DNA from 3 places in the Pseudarthrobacter sp. MEB009 genome. Region 1 is predicted to be linked to each of the others. Evidence: riboswitches for the same ligand, from Rfam matches in the RefSeq annotation. Region 1 holds a riboswitch; each other region holds the start of a gene.
What was found. Region 1 has a riboswitch for cyclic di-AMP ahead of QRN07_RS00990 (C40 family peptidase). Riboswitches for the same ligand answer to the same signal wherever they lie in the genome.

Region 2: it holds a riboswitch for cyclic di-AMP, as region 1 does, so the genes downstream of both, QRN07_RS15120 (M23 family metallopeptidase) here and QRN07_RS00990 (C40 family peptidase) in region 1, are expected to answer to the same signal.
Region 3: it holds a riboswitch for cyclic di-AMP, as region 1 does, so the genes downstream of both, QRN07_RS18920 (aggregation-promoting factor C-terminal-like domain-containing protein) here and QRN07_RS00990 (C40 family peptidase) in region 1, are expected to answer to the same signal.

What each region holds. Positions count from the first base shown of each region.
Region 1 is NZ_JARVTC010000002.1:172,839-177,862, reverse strand. Features, by position in the region: gene QRN07_RS01000 (coiled-coil domain-containing protein) at 1-155, opposite strand, end outside; gene QRN07_RS00995 (hypothetical protein) at 251-1,216, shown strand; cyclic di-AMP (ydaO/yuaA leader) riboswitch at 1,403-1,568, shown strand; gene QRN07_RS00990 (C40 family peptidase) at 1,572-2,420, shown strand; gene QRN07_RS00985 (protein adenylyltransferase SelO) at 2,551-4,026, opposite strand; gene QRN07_RS00980 (APC family permease) at 4,023-5,024, opposite strand, start outside.
Region 2 is NZ_JARVTC010000014.1:171,505-176,528, forward strand. Features, by position in the region: gene QRN07_RS15120 (M23 family metallopeptidase) at 125-946, opposite strand; cyclic di-AMP (ydaO/yuaA leader) riboswitch at 957-1,165, opposite strand; gene QRN07_RS15125 (iron-dependent transcriptional repressor DtxR) at 1,312-2,007, opposite strand; gene serC (phosphoserine transaminase) at 2,285-3,415, shown strand; gene QRN07_RS15135 (DUF3027 domain-containing protein) at 3,592-4,284, opposite strand; gene QRN07_RS15140 (cold-shock protein) at 4,291-4,674, opposite strand; gene QRN07_RS15145 (hypothetical protein) at 4,880-5,024, shown strand, end outside.
Region 3 is NZ_JARVTC010000021.1:5,194-10,217, forward strand. Features, by position in the region: gene upp (uracil phosphoribosyltransferase) at 1-92, shown strand, start outside; gene QRN07_RS18910 (glyoxalase superfamily protein) at 195-572, shown strand; gene QRN07_RS18915 (YdeI/OmpD-associated family protein) at 659-1,108, opposite strand; gene QRN07_RS18920 (aggregation-promoting factor C-terminal-like domain-containing protein) at 1,202-1,936, opposite strand; cyclic di-AMP (ydaO/yuaA leader) riboswitch at 1,942-2,093, opposite strand; gene QRN07_RS18925 (sensor histidine kinase) at 2,212-3,723, opposite strand; gene QRN07_RS18930 (response regulator transcription factor) at 3,729-4,469, opposite strand.

The sequences.
Region 1 (5,024 bases):
TCCTTGGCCTGCTGCACGTCCTCCCACGAGGGATAGCCCGAGGGCGGCGCCGGCTCGCCGGCCATGGCGGGCGGCAGAACGGCCGAGCCGGCCAGGATAAGTGCCAACAGGCCGCCGGCCAGGGGCGACCGCACTTTGGAAACGAACGGGGACATAGTCCCGAAGCCTACCGGCGTCCGTCCGCCGGAACACGCTGAAGTGTCCACATCGTTACATTGGGAGCTGCAAAACGTGGACCTAGACTGGGGCCATGGGCACTCCCCGCCGTCCTTCACGTGGCACGCCGCGCTGCGCAACGGCGGCCGTTGCCGGCCTGGCCCTGGCCGCCCTGACTGCGTGCTCTCCCCCAGCCAATCCGACGCCGGCGTGGTCCACTCCAGCCGCCGCAGAACCGGCACTCACCGTGGAAGTAAACCAGTCCCGGGACCAGTACGGGCGGCATGGCATTGAGTTGCTGATTACCAACAGCACAGACAGTCCGGTCACGGTCAGCGACGCCCGGCTCAGCACTTCCCTGTTCCAGCAGGACATCCGTTGGGACTCCGCGGGCGGTGTAGTGGTCGTGCCACCGCACCAGGCCAAAATCCGAACCGCAATGTTGCCCACGGCTGCCTGTCCGGAGCCGGGGCGGCCCACTTCCAGCGGGCCTGCCGCGGTGGCCACAGCGACGTTGACGCTGCCGGCGGCAGACGCCACCGCCCCGGCCACAGTACCGCCCGCCCCCGCTCCCACCCCCACCAGCATCGCGTTGGAGGCAACTGATCCCCTCGGAATCCTGGCCCGGAACAACGCTGAACTTTGCCTTTCGGCGGCTGCGGCAGCGGTAGCGGATCTGGCCCTGGCGCCGGACCTGGCCGTCGCGCCGGACCTGCGCACCGCCGTCGTCCACCTGCTGGTTGATCCTGCTGGCGGGGCCCGCGGGAGCGGCCGGCTGACCCTCGAACGGTTCGAAGGCACCACGCTGCTGGCGGAAGCGTCGGCGGATCCCTGGCCCGTTGACACCGTTGTCAGGGCGGGAGATGCGCCGTTCGTTATGAACCTGCGGCTCCGGCCCGCGCGCTGTGACGCGCACGCTGTGGCGGAAGACAAAGTGGGCACACTGCTGCCCGTCCGGGTGGCAGTGGGGATGCGCTCAGGACAACTGAAACTCGTTGCCGGAGCCACCCTGCGCGGCCAACTTTATGACTTTGTGACGAAGGCCTGTGCGGCCGGCTGACCGGATGGCGTCCTTCGAGTTCAGGGGCCCGGCAACACACCAGCGATGGACAAAACAGGGATCCGAGAGGCCCACCTCGCATGTTATCCAAATGTGACAATTGGTCGGCACCTGGGTTATGGTCTTGATGTGTCCCTCTCCAACGGGGCACTCCCACCAGCATGCCGAGCCCTGCCGCTGGCCTGGGATCAATCGTTTCCGGATGGCAGGGACGGGGGAACCAAGTTTCCACGGCTTCTTTGAAGCCTTGGGGTTAAGTCGATAGCACCTCTGTCCTTGATGGGGTGCTCCCGGCCGGGTAGCTCCAACCCGAACCCGACAGCTCACCCCGCAGGCATGGGAGAGGCGATCTATCATGTCAAAAAACACCCTGGCTGCCCGTCACCGCGCGGTGCCGACCCATTCCATCGTTCTTGAAGGCCTGGCAGTTTCCGCCAAGTCGCAGGCCAAGTCCCTGGGCCGCCCGGCCCTGGCCGTGGCCGCCGCATCCGGCATCGCGTTCGGCATCGGCGCCCCGGCCCACGCCGGCGTGACCGCACCGGATACCACCGGAACCAGCAACGTCCAGGCGTACTCGGCACCGGCAGCGCCCGCTGCAGCGCCTGCCCCTGCCGCTGCCGGCAATGTCCACACCGTTGTTTCGGGTGACACGCTGGGCGCCATCTCCTCGGCCAACGGCGTCAGCCTGAACGACGTCCTCTCCGCCAACGGGCTGTCCATCTCGGCCGTCATCTACCCGGGCGACCAGATCCAGATCCCAGGCGCCGGCTACGTGGCAGCCCCCGTGTCCGCCCCGGCCCCGGCTCCCGCCCCGGTCCAGGCTGCAGCCGTTGCCGCCCCGGCCAACACCGGCATGAACCTCAGCTACGCGTCCGCTCCGGCAGCCTCCACCGGCACCGGTACCGGCGCCGCAATCCTCGCCTCGGCTTACAGCCAACTGGGCGTTGGCCAGGACTGCACCGCCATGGTGGAAAAGGCCCTGCGTTCGGTAGGCAAGTCCGTGGGCGACCTCGCCCCGGGCCAGTTCTTCCAGTACGGCAGCGTTGTGGGCTCACCGGCCCCCGGTGACCTGGTCATCACCGCCGGCCACGTTGGCGTTTACGCCGGCGACGGCCAGGTTGTCAGCGGCGGCGTGGACGGTTACAAGACCGAGGTCCACTCCATCAGCTGGCTCGCCGGAGCTTCCTTCGTCCGCGTAGCGTAGCTTCGCGGCGCAGCAAGCGCCTGCACCACCGCAAGGGCGGCAGCCGGGATCAGTCCCGCTGCCGCCCTTGGCGTTTAAGGAATGCGGCGCGGAACCGGCGGGGCCCCGAACCAGCGGGCCCGGCCTGACCTCAGGTGCCGCAGTAGGTCCGGTAGGCGCCGAAGTCGGCCGGCGGCCCTTCCGCGAACCGCTCCAGGCCCGGCCGTTCCGTGAACGGGCTGCCAACGGCGTCCAGCAACAGGTGGAATGGTGCCAAGTCACCGGCAGTGGCGGCGGCCAGGGCTTCCTCCACCAGGTGGTTGCGCGGAATGTAGATGGGGTTGGTCCGGTCCATCAGGGCGGGGTCCGGCTGCCGGGCCAGCCACCGCGCCGCCCAGGCGTCGTACGCGGCCAGGTCCATCATCATGCCGCGGACCGGTCCGGCGTCACCCCGGGCGGCCTTGACCAGGTTGCGGAAAAACTGCGTGTGGTCCACGGGGCCGTCCTTGAGCAAGGCCAGTGCGCCGTCAACCAGCCCGGCGGTTTCAGGGTCTGCAGGTGAGCCATCCGCCGGTGCCGGCAGTCCCAGCTTGGCCAGCATCCCTGCCTGCCAGGCCGCACCGTAAGCGGGCCGGAAGAGTCCCAGTGCTTCCACTGCCAGCTCCACCGCCTTTTCCTGGTCCTCGTGGAGGAGCGGCAGCAGCGCTTCGGCAAGCCGGGCAAGGTTCCATTCCGCCACTATCGGCTGGTTGGAGTAGGCGTACCGGCCGCCGGTATCGATGGAGCTGTACAGCGCGCCGGGATCAAACGCGTCCATAAACGCGCAGGGCCCGTAGTCGATGGTTTCCCCGGAGATGGTCATATTGTCGGTATTCATCACGCCATGCACAAATCCCACCAGCATCCACCGTGCCACCAGGTCCGCCTGCGCCGCCAGGACATTCCTGAAGAGCTCCAGGTAGGGCTGGTCGGCGGCAGCAGCTGCCGGGTAATGCCGGGCGATGGCGTGGTCGGCCAGCCGCCGCAGCAGGTCCACGTCGTCTGCGGCCCGGGCGTATTGGAAGCTGCCGACTCGCAGGTGGCTGGCCGCGACGCGGGCCAGGAGGGCTCCGGGCAGCAGCCCTTCGCGGCGGACCTGCCGCCCGGTGGCCACAACGGCCAGGGCGCGGGTGCTGGGGATGCCCAGCGCGTGCATGGCCTCGCTGACCAGGTACTCGCGGAGCATGGGGCCCACCACGGCCAGGCCGTCCCCTGCCCGGGCGAAGGGCGTGCGGCCCGAGCCTTTAAGGTGCAGGTCCAGCTGGTGCCCGTCGGGGCCGGTCACCTCGCCCAACAGCAGTGCCCGGCCGTCGCCCAGCCTCGGCGAGTAGCCGCCAAACTGATGCCCTGCGTATGCCTGCGCTACTGGTGTGGCGCCGGCCGGGACATCGTTTCCGGTCAGCAGGCGGATGCCGTCGTTGCTTGAAAGGAATTCGGGATCGAGTCCCAGCCGCCGCGCCAGGCCATCGTTGAGGACCAGCAGTGCAGGGTCCGGCGCCTCTTCGGCCTGCCACGGGACAGCGAGTTCGGGAAGCTCGCGGGCGAAGCGGTTGTCCAGCGTTAAGGTCGTTTCTGCGGCAGCGCTCATGCCTTCAGCTTATCGCCGCCGTTCGAGCGCCGGTTGATCAGCCAGGTAATGAGCCACAGCACAACGCCGATGGCCATCAGGCCCCCGGCGATCTGATATTGGATCGGGTTGCGGCCCACCCATGGACCGGCCAGGAAACCGCACAGAAGGGCGGCCACCAGGGGCAGCAGGCCGGGCGAGCGGAAGGTGTGCGCCCCGGCCGCTTCCGGCTTGCGCCGCAGGATCAGGCAGGCCACGTTGACCACCGTGAACACGCACAGCAGCAGGAAGGCGGTGGTTCCGGACAGGTTCGCCACGATGTTGCTCTTGGGATCGCTGGTGACGTAGATGATGAGGCCCAGGGCCAGGGCGGTGGAAAACGCGATGCCTGCCCACGGCGTCCGGCGGACCAGCAGGACCTTGCCGAGCTGGCGCGGCAGGACCCTCTGGCGGGCCATGCCGTAGATCAGCCGGCTGGCCATCAGCATGTTGATCAGGGCCGTGTTGGCCACGGCGAACACGGCAAGGAACGGGAAGATCCGGTCGATCGGGAAGTCCGGCGACCCTTTGTGGACCACTTCAAGCAGGGCAGCGCCCTCGGCCTCGCGGATCCCTTCCAGTTCCGTGGGTGAAAGCACGCTGACCACGGAGATGGCCACCAGCATGTAGAGGATGACGGCGATGCCCAGGCCGGTGAGCATGGTCCGGGGAAAGATCTTCTCAGGGTCCTTGGTTTCCTCCACCATGTTCACCGAGTCCTCGAAGCCCACCATGGCGAAGAACGCGATGGAGGTCGCGGCCGTGACCGCCAGGAACAGCCCCTTGTCCTGGTAGTCCGTAAAGACGAAGACCTGTTCGGGGTTGCCTGTTCCCTGGGCCATCACGTAGAAGCCGACGCCGATGACGATGCACAGTGCGAGCATCTCCACCAGGGTGAGCACCACGTTGAACTTCACGCTCTCGCCCACACCGCGGAGGTTGATGGCGGCCAGGACCAGCATAAAAACGAGGGCCACCAC
Region 2 (5,024 bases), on a different contig from region 1:
CAATCCACTCAAGAGCGTCAAGTTCGGAAAACTTGACGCAAGTTAGACGGTACAGCAGTTTCGTTTCAATGTCACATTCAGGTCACGGCGGATCTCGGCGATCCGGTAGTGAACCATCATTTGACTAGAGCCAGCCGGTAGGATCGACGACTTCGCCGTTGACCTGGACCTCGAAGTGGAGGTGGCAGCCGGTGGAAGCGCCCGTGGTGCCGCTCAGGGCCACCACATCGCCGCGGGACACCGTCTGGCCTTCCTTCACAGTGAAGGAGGAGAGGTGGTTATAGGTGGTCTCCAGGCCATTGCCGTGGTCGATCACCACGCGGTTTCCACCGCCGTACTGGTGCCAGCCGACGAATGTCACGGTTCCGGTTGCAGCAGCAAGCACGGATGTGCCGCACTGGGCCACGTAGTCCTGGCCACGGTGGAAGTCGCCGTTGCCGCCGGTGATGGGGCTGACGCGGTAGCCGAAGGGAGAGGCAGTGGTGAGCGTGGCCAGCGGCGCAGCAAGGCTGCCTGCCGAGGCCGCCCGGGAGACGGCGCTGGCGGACTGGGCGCTGAGCAGCTGCTTGAGCTTGCCGTCCGGATCGGCCTGGGTCACCACAGCGGAACGGCTGAAGTCCAGCTGGGCGCCGGCTTCTGCGGAGATCCGGGGCTGCGGGGTTACTGCGGCGGCAGCCACGGGGGTGGCTCCGGGTGCGTCGGTTGCAAGCACGGGGCTGGTGGCCGGGACGGTCACGGTAAGGACCAGGCCCGTGGCAGCCAGGGCGATGCCGGCTTTCTGGCCCATGCCGCTGGCCGACGCGAAGTCGGTGATCTGCCGGAAGGGACCCCTGCGGCGGCGCGCGTCGCGGTGGAAATCGCGCGGGCGCTCCGTGCTGGTGGCTTCAGCTGCCCGTGGCGCCGAAGCGGGGACGGCCGCACGGCGGCGTCCCCTGGAGGTCTGCATGGTCAAGAACGGTTCCTCTCTGGAAAAGCCTGCGGAGTTAGCTGTCGGATTCGGGTCAGAGAGTTCGTTCGACCCGGTCCGCGCGGGCAAGCTTTGGCACAGGGGTATCCCGTAGGATCCTTCACTGGAGAGGCTTGCTGCTGACGGACTTCACCCCAAGGCAGCCCCCGCTGCCGGTTGTGGTTCCCCCGCCTCTGCCAGAAATGACTTGTGCGCCTGATCCGCTGGCAGAGCTCGGCTCCGGATCAAGTAACGCTTATGTATCAACGCTTAGGTTCAACTATATCCGTTACCCCCGCAAAGTAACAATTCCGTTATCTTTGCGTAACCCGCTCGGGATTGGGTAAGTGCGGCGTCGGGCAGCGTCAGTTGACCGCGACGAAGACGTGCGCTGCCACTTCAGGGGGCAGTTCCAGGGCACCTTCGATGCCGGCCACGCGGACGGAGATGTAGTCGCCAACGCGCTCCAGCGAAACGGCTGCGCCGGGCCGGATGCCGCCTTCGTCGAGCTGGACCAGAAGCTCCGGTTCAACCTGGATGGGCTCCGCCAGCCGGCTCACCGTCACCGAGGAGGCGGGGCCGTAGGACTTCATGGCTTCCAGCAGGCTGACGGCTCCGTCCCGGAAGCCGTTGCCGGGCTGGCCACCCAACGCCGCGAGGCCCGGGATGGGGTTGCCGTAGGGCGACTCCGTGGGGTGGTTCAGCATCTCGTAGATGCGCTTCTCCACGCGTTCGCTCATCACGTGTTCCCAGCGGCAGGCCTCGTCGTGGACGTACGCCCAGTCCAGGCCGATAACGTCCGCCAGGAGGCGCTCGGCGAGCCGGTGTTTGCGCATGACTTCGGTGGCGCGCTTACGGCCGGTCTCGGTCAGTTCCAGGTGCCGGTCCCCGGACACCACCACCAGGCCGTCACGCTCCATCCGGCCGATGGTCTGCGAAACCGTGGGCCCCGAGTGCCTCAGCCGTTCCGCGATGCGGGCCCGGAGGGCAACGATGTTTTCTTCCTCAAGCTCCAAAATGGTGCGAAGGTACATCTCCGTAGTGTCGATAAGATCCGTCATCCAGCTCAGCTCCTCGAGCGCAGTACCTTGCGTTGTCCCACCGTACCGCCCAGACGGCGGCGTAGTCCGTGGAAAAGCTTAGCCTATTTTGAGTTTGTCCGAATAGATTCGGCTCTTCCGCCGGACTGTCTCAATGACTGGACTATGACGGGTGCGGTTCCCGCCGAAACACCACTTCAGGCACAATTGGAGGGTCCGGGCCGAGGGCCGCTGACCACTGGCGGCCGGCACCCAGCCGTCCCGGCGCAACAACTTCCACGCCGAAATTGGAGCACCTGTGAGCGAAGCCAGCATCACGATCCCCGCCAACCTGCTGCCCCGGGACGGACGGTTCGGCGCCGGACCCTCCAAGGTCCGGCAGGAGCAGATCGATGCTCTTTCCGCCGCGTCCAAGGCCATCCTGGGGACCTCCCACCGCCAGGCTCCGGTCAAAAACCTGGTGGGCTCCGTCCGCTCCGGCCTGAGCCAGTTCTTCCGCGCCCCCGAAGGCTACGAAGTAGTCCTCGGCGTCGGTGGCTCCACCGCGTTCTGGGATGTTGCCAGCTTTGGCCTGGTTGAGGAGAAGGCGCAGCACCTGTCCTTCGGTGAGTTCGGTTCCAAGTTCGCAGCCGCCACCAACAAGGCCCCGTTCCTGGCGGCTTCCTCCATCATCAAGGCCGAGCCGGGCACCCGTCCCACGGCACAGGCAGAGGCCGGTGTGGACGTCTACGCCTGGCCCCAGAACGAAACCTCCACTGGCGTCTCCGCCCCGGTGCGCCGCGTCGCGGGGGCCGATGAAGGCTCGCTGGTCCTGGTGGATGCCACCTCGGCTGCCGGCGGGCTGGACGTGGACGTTGCCGAAAGCGATGTCTACTACTTCGCCCCGCAGAAGAACTTTGCCTCGGACGGCGGGCTGTGGCTGGGCCTGTTCTCGCCGGCCGCACTGGAGCGTGCCGCGCGGATCAAGGCCGGCAACCGCTGGATCCCGGATTTCCTGGACCTGCAGACGGCCATCGACAACTCCCGGCTGAACCAGACCTACAACACCCCGGCGCTCTCCACCCTGGTGACCCTGGACGCCCAGGTGCAGTGGCTGAACAGCAACGGCGGCCTGGACTTTGCCGCCGGGCGCACCGCCGATTCGGCAGGCCGGATCTACAGCTGGGCCGAGGCTTCGGAGTACGCAACACCGTTCGTAGCCAACCCGGACGAACGGTCCAACGTCATCGCCACCATTGATTTCGATGATTCCGTGGACGCCGCCCAGGTGGCAAAGGTCCTGCGAGCCAACGGCGTGGTGGACACCGAACCCTACCGCAAGCTGGGCCGCAACCAGTTGCGCATTGCCACGTTTGTTGCCATCGATCCGGACGACGTGACCGCCCTGCTGGCCAGCATCGACTACGTGGTGGGCGAACTGCGCAAATAGCGCGCAGCGACATGTCCTGAACGCACGACGGCGCCGCCCGGCTAAACAGCCGGGCGGCGCCTTTTTGTTGTGGTGCGGAGTGCCGTGGTGCGGAGTGCTTGGTGCGGAGTACTTTGGTCAGAAAATGCCGTGCGGAGTGCTGGGGCTTCGGCGGGAAAAACCGGGCCCGCGGGGCCTTAGTCTCCCCGGCCGCCGAAACCGGCACTGTCCGGCGAGTCTTCATCCTCGTCCGTTTCGGCGTCGTCCGCGTCATCGTCGTCATTGTCGTTAGCTGCATCAGCTGACACAACTGCGTCGTGTTCCTGGCCTTCCGGCACCTGGTCCGCAACGTCGTCGTCCGTTTCTGCGGCATCCGCATCAGCAGAGCTGTGGGCCGGCGCGTCCCGGTGCCGGCGTTCCTGCTCCTGGGCAGCCTGTTCCTGCTCATCCTCAGGCCGGACGCGTTCGGCCCACGGCACCCATTCAGGGGCGAGGATGGATTCCCCGGACGGCAGCATGCCGAGCTCGTTGACGGTGACCGTCTTGGAGCGGGAGTTGCGGGTCAGCACGGCGTACCACTGCCAGCCCTGGTACCCGGCGAGCCTGGACTCGAACAGGTGCGTCACCAGGCGGTCGCCTTCGCTCTTGGCGGCCAGGTGCCGGCCAACGGCGCCCGGTTCGGTGATGCCCTCGACGGCGGCGCGGGCCGAATCCACGGCTGCGGCCAGGAATGCGTCCGGCTTTCCAACCCGCCACACGGGCACACCGGCGCCCCGCTTGGGCGCGGCCGGTGCGGGGGCTGCCGCAGCAGGGGTGGCCTGGTCAGCGGCCGGGGCGTCAGCGGCCTGGTCCTGCAGCACCGCTTCCGGCTGTTCAGCTTGGGGGTTCATGGTTGCCTAAACGTCCAGCTCGTCGGCGACCTTGCGGAGGGCAGCGGCGATGGCCTTGCCCTTGTTGCCTTCCGGGTACTTTCCGGCCGACAGGGTGCCGGACAGGTTATCCAGCACACTCACGAGGTCCTGGACCAGGGGCGCCAGGTCCTTGGCGCTGGGCCGCTTGGCCTTGGCCAGGGACGGCGTTTTGTCCAGTACCCGCAGGCCCAGCGCCTGGGCACCCTTCCGGCCGTCAGCGACGCCGAACTCCACACGGGTGCCGGCCTTGAGTTCCGTCACACCCTCGGGCAGCGACGATTTGGGCAGGAATACTTCCTGGCCGTCCTCGCCGGCGAGGAAGCCGAACCCTTTGTCCTTGTCATACCACTTGACCTTGCCGGTAGGCACGTAATCAACCTTCTTCGTCTTAATGTCTGGGGACCCGGCCGGCCACCACCGCGTCCGCACTGTGGTGCGGGTTCAGGGTATGGCAGCTGCGGACCGTCTTGGTCTGTATCCTTCAAGGTTATCCTGCCCGGTGCCACATTCCCGCTTTACCGGGCCCCACGGGAGCCGTTCACCCCCGCCGCCGCGGGCCTGTAGCGTTACTTCCATGACACCCCCGCGCTACCGCAGGCCCCTGATGATTGCGGCCGCAGCCATTGCCCTGCTGTCCCTGGCCGCCGTTGCAGCCGTTATGGCGCTGGCCTTCGCCGGCGCCGTGGCTCCGCCCTGGGTGACCTACTCCGCCCTTTACG
Region 3 (5,024 bases), on a different contig from region 1:
TGGCCTCCATTGACGAGCGGCTCAACGAGAAGTCCTACATCGTTCCCGGCCTCGGTGACGCCGGCGACCGACTCTACGGCATCGCAGGCTAACCAGCCACCGGGCCGCGCAAAAACTGCCGGCGCGGTCAGCGGTGGCCGAACCCGTGGCCAGGAGCCCTTTCCTGGCCCCGGCACCCGGGCTACCCTGAGCGGATGGACTGGAAACTTGAACTTGTACTGGTGCCCGTCTCCGACGTGGACCGTGCCCGGGATTTTTATGCGAACCAAGTGGGTTTCACCCTTGACCACGATCACCGGGTCAACGAGAACCTGCGCTTCGTCCAGCTGACCCCGCCCGGATCAGGCTGCTCCATCGCAATCGGCGAGGGGCTCTCAGATGCGCCGGCAGGGTCCGCCCCCAACCTGCAGTTGGTGGTTCCTGACATCCAGGAGGCGCACCGGCACCTGAAAGCCAACGGTGTGGATGTCACGGATATCTCGGACCCCGGCTGGGGTGAGTTTGTGTATTTCAAGGATCCGGACGGCAACCAGTGGGCCGTCCAGTGCATGGCTAAACTTCCACCCATGTAGCTGACGGCCTGCCGTGAAAATTCGGACGGGCACGCCAGGAGCCGGGTGACGTGCAAAGCCGGCTGGGGCGCTGGGGCGCTGAACGGCTAACCGTGCTGCTGGCCAGGGTTCAGGTCCGAGACTGCCTTGGCCACGCGCCTGGCCCGGGTCTCTTCGGTTTTTGCCAGGGCCAGGGGCTCTACCAGGCGCCGCTGGGCGCTGTAGTTCAAGGCGGCGTACGCGTCGGACGCGGTGCTGTCTGCAGCCAGCGCGGCCGCCAGGTCAGCGGGCACCTCCACCACGCGTGGTTCGGTGTCCACCACCACGTCCACCTCAACGGCGTCCCCCGCGCCCGCCCCTGTCAGCTCACGATTAGCTGCGCTCAGGCCGATCAGGTAATGCCCGCCCATAACGGCAATGCTGCTGCGGTAGGACGCCCCGTTCAGCGTCACCACCACCGGCGGCCGTTTTCCGGCCGCCAAGGCGTCCACAATGCTGGCCGGGACTTCGATGCCGGTCTTGTTGCCGGAGCCGGCAATAACGGTGGTGAATTTCATGCCCCTTAGTATGGTGCCCGCGGAAGCGCCGCGTCACCTGTAGGCGACCCGGCGGTCCCGGGGACGGGACCGCCGGGATGGACCCCGCGGCTCCTAGTACCAGTTGTTGGCGAGGTGGAAGTTCAGGGCGGCTGCGGGGGAGCCGTAGCGCTCCTTGATGTAGTTCAGGCCCCAGTTGATCTGGGTGCGGTAGTTGGTGAGGTAATCCGCGCCGGAGCTTGCCATCTTCTCGGCCGGCAGCGACTGGACAATGCCATAGGCGCCGCTGCTCGCGTTGGTGGCCGTAGTGGTCCAGTCGGATTCTTTGGTCCAGAGCGTCAGCAGGCTCTGCATCTGGTCCGCCGACCAGCCGTAGGATGCCAGCTGGCTCGCCGCATAGGCCTGCGCACCGGCAGGGTCATTAACCGCGACGACGGGAGCGGGCTCCGGCGCTGGGGCAGGCTCGGGAACCGGTGCCGGTGCAGGCTCGGGGGCCGGTGCAGGAGCGGCTTCCACGGCGGGCGCCGGTTCCGCGGCAGGAGCAGCCGGAGCGGGCTCGGCGGCCTGGGGTGCAACAGCGATCGGCGCCGCAGATTCGCTCGGCGCAGCCTGGATTTCGCTCTTCTCCAGGCTCAGTGAGGAGCTTGCCTCGGCGGCTTTTGTTTCAGCCGCCACCGGGGAGGTGACGGAGCTGGTGGCTTGGCCGGCGGCACCGACTCCCACCAGCAGGGCGCAGGACGCGGCGAGGATGGCCGTGCGCCGGCCCAGGACGGCAATGCCGCGCTTTTTGGTGTGGAATGGACTGTCGGCCCCATTTTTCGGGCGCGTTTCTACCGGGAATTCAGACATGATGGATCGCCTCTCACACCTGCGGAGTTAGCTGTCGGGTTCGGATGAGGGCATCCGGCCATCCGGAAAATTCACGAAAATGGCTTAACCCCAAGGGCACGCAGTGCCCGGGACTGTGGGTCCCCCGCCTCTGCCATGGGTCAAGAAGGATCCGGAAGCGGCAGAGCTAGGCGTCATCCGGACATGCGCCCCGAACGGGAACCGCACCCTTTCGACGGTACAGGAGTCCGAAGCTTAAGTCACATTTAGGTAACGGACATCACGACGGCGGCGTGTCAGGTTGTGGAGGCGGCCGCCGCGAGCGGGAGGGAGATGGTGAATTGCGTCCTGCCCGGCTCGGACGTCACCCAGACCTTCCCGCCGTGCGCCTCGATGATCGACTGGACGATGGAAAGCCCCAGCCCGCTGGTGCCCTCCGCGGCGGCGGCCCCGGCCTGGTCGCCGCTGCCTTTCCTGGCCGCGTCCGCGCGGGCAAAGCGTGAAAAGACCTGGTCCACGAACCCTGCCGGGATCCCGCCGCCGTCGTCCGTCACCGTGACGAACGCCGTGTTGTCGGCCGTACCCACCCCAGCCAGGACGGTGGTTCCGGCCGGCGTGTGTTTCCGGGCGTTCGAGAGCAGGTTCATCAGGACCTGACGGAGCTGGGCTGGATCGCCCGTGACCACCACAGGCTCGTCCGGCAGTTCGAAGCGCCAATTGTGTCCGGGTGCCATCACCTTCTCGTCGCTGACGCTTTCCACCACGAGTTGCGTCAGGTCCACCTCGCTGAGCTTCAGCGGCTGGCCCTCATCCAGCCGCGCCAGCAGCAGCAGGTCTTCCACCAGCGCCGTCATACGCTCGGACTGGCTCTGCACGCGTGCCAGCGAACGGGCACCGTCGGGCGTGAACTGCTCCGTCATGCGCATCAGCTCCGTGTAACCACGGATGGCCGTCAGCGGGGTGCGGAGTTCATGCGAGGCGTCAGCCACGAACTGGCGCACCTTGGTTTCACTTTTCTGCCTCGCCTGCAGCGCGCTGGCCACGTTGTCCAGCATCAGGTTCAGCGCGTGCCCCACGCTGCCCACCTCGGTGCCCGGATTGGAGTTCGACGGCGGGACGCGCACCGCGAGTGCCACCTCGCCGGCGTCCAGCGGCAGTTGGGAGACCCTCGTGGCCACTTCCGAGAGTTGTTCCAGCGGTTTCATGGTGCGCCGGATCAGGACGGTGCCGATCAGCCCGACCAGCAGGAGACCGCCCAGGGATACAAAAACGAATGTCCACACCAGCGATGTGAGCGTGCTGTCCTTGACTGCCAGGGGGAGCCCGGTCACCAGGACGTCGCCGAAAGAGGTTTCGACGGCCACCAGCCGGTAGCTGCCGTTGGACAGTTCCCGGTCCACTGGCTTGCCGTCCGTCGCCAGGCCCAGGAGGACAGGCTTGTCGTCAGCCGCGAGGGGGGTGCGGGTGGTGTCTGAGGCGAGGAAACCGCCCGTGTTCACCTGGCCGTTGCGGATGCTGGCGTTGACGGTGCCCACACTCTGGCCCCGTGCGTCCAGTGGGTCCCGGCCGTTGAAGCCGCCCTGCGGCGGGCGGCCGGGATCGTTGGCCCGCTCCGCCGCCTGGCTCAGCTGGGCATCAAGCTGGCGGGTGAGGAAGGCATCCATTGAGGCGTAGCTGACCACCCCCACCGCGCCGCAGATGGCGATCAGCAGGGCCATGGCCAACGCCACCAAGCGCGTCCGCAGATGCCAGGTGGCGGGTCGGAGCACGCTCCGGCGGGGTGCCTCCGGGGCTGGTGTGGTGGCCACAGAACCTACTCTGCAGGCTTGATGACGTAGCCGGCACCGCGCACGGTATGGATCATGGGCGGGTGCACGGCATCAATTTTTTTGCGCAGGTAGGAAATGTAGAGCTCCACGATGTTGGCCTGGCCACCGAAGTCGTAGTCCCACACCCGGTCCAGGATCTGGGCCTTGCTGATGACCCGCTTGGGGTTCTCCATCAGGTAGCGGAGCAGCTCGAACTGGGTGGCGGTCAGCTGCACGTCGTCACCGGCGCGGGTCACTTCCCGGGTATCGATATTCAGGACCAGGTCGCCCACCACCAGTTCGGAGGTATCCATGGCGGCCACCCCGGAACGCTGCACCAGCCTGTGCAGCCGCAGCAGGACCTCCTCCATGCTGAATGGTTTGGTGACGTAATCGTCCCCGCCCGCCGCCAGGCCCACGATCCGGTCATGGATGGCGTCCTTGGCCGTCAGGAACAGCGCGGGTACCTCCGGGGCGAACGCCCGGATCCGGCCCAGCAACTCGACGCCGTCAAAGCCGGGGAGCATCACATCCAGCACCAGGACGTCCGGGCGGAAGTCCTTGGCCAGCTTCACGGCCTCCGGCCCGTCCGCGGCCACGGCAACGGACCAGCCCGCCATGCGCAGGCCCATGCTCATCAGTTCGGAGAGGCTGGGCTCGTCGTCAACCACCAGGGCCCGGATGGGGGACCCGTCCGGGTGGGACAGCTGGGGGAGGTTGTTGGTCATGGAGTGCGAAGTGGCCATGGGACAACTCTCCGATCGTTCGGTTAAGCCCGGCTTTGGGGTTCCTGTGTCCAGGCTGTGAATCCCAGCCTAGCGACCTGGGTGCCGCTCAGGTTGGAACGTCCGCCGCAGCTGGCGGGAGTCCCGACCGGCTCCAGCGCTTTCGAAGAACGTCCAGGGGCCAGGCTGCAGGGATCTTGCGGGAGCGCACCGGGAACTTTTTCCGGAGAAGCCGGACATCGGCTGGACAGCAGGGTGCGGGAAGGGAGGAATTTTCGTGAATTCGGCTTGGCTGAAGTTCTTAATCCTAAAAGAAGGAATTGCCGAATATTGTTCTCAACAACATGGATTTTCCAGGTGCTGAACGGATAACGAACGTTATTCTTTACGCCGGACAGAATCGTGATCTGCAACACAAAAGCGCATTTTGTCTCACCATGCGGACGATGCCGTCCATTGTTACTTGCAAGTTGGCATTGTTACGCGTCACACTTCCAATGTGAACAAGAACTCAACAGCACCTGCAGCCGCAGAATATTGGCCCAGCACACCCGCTGCTGCCGACATGCGCTGTTG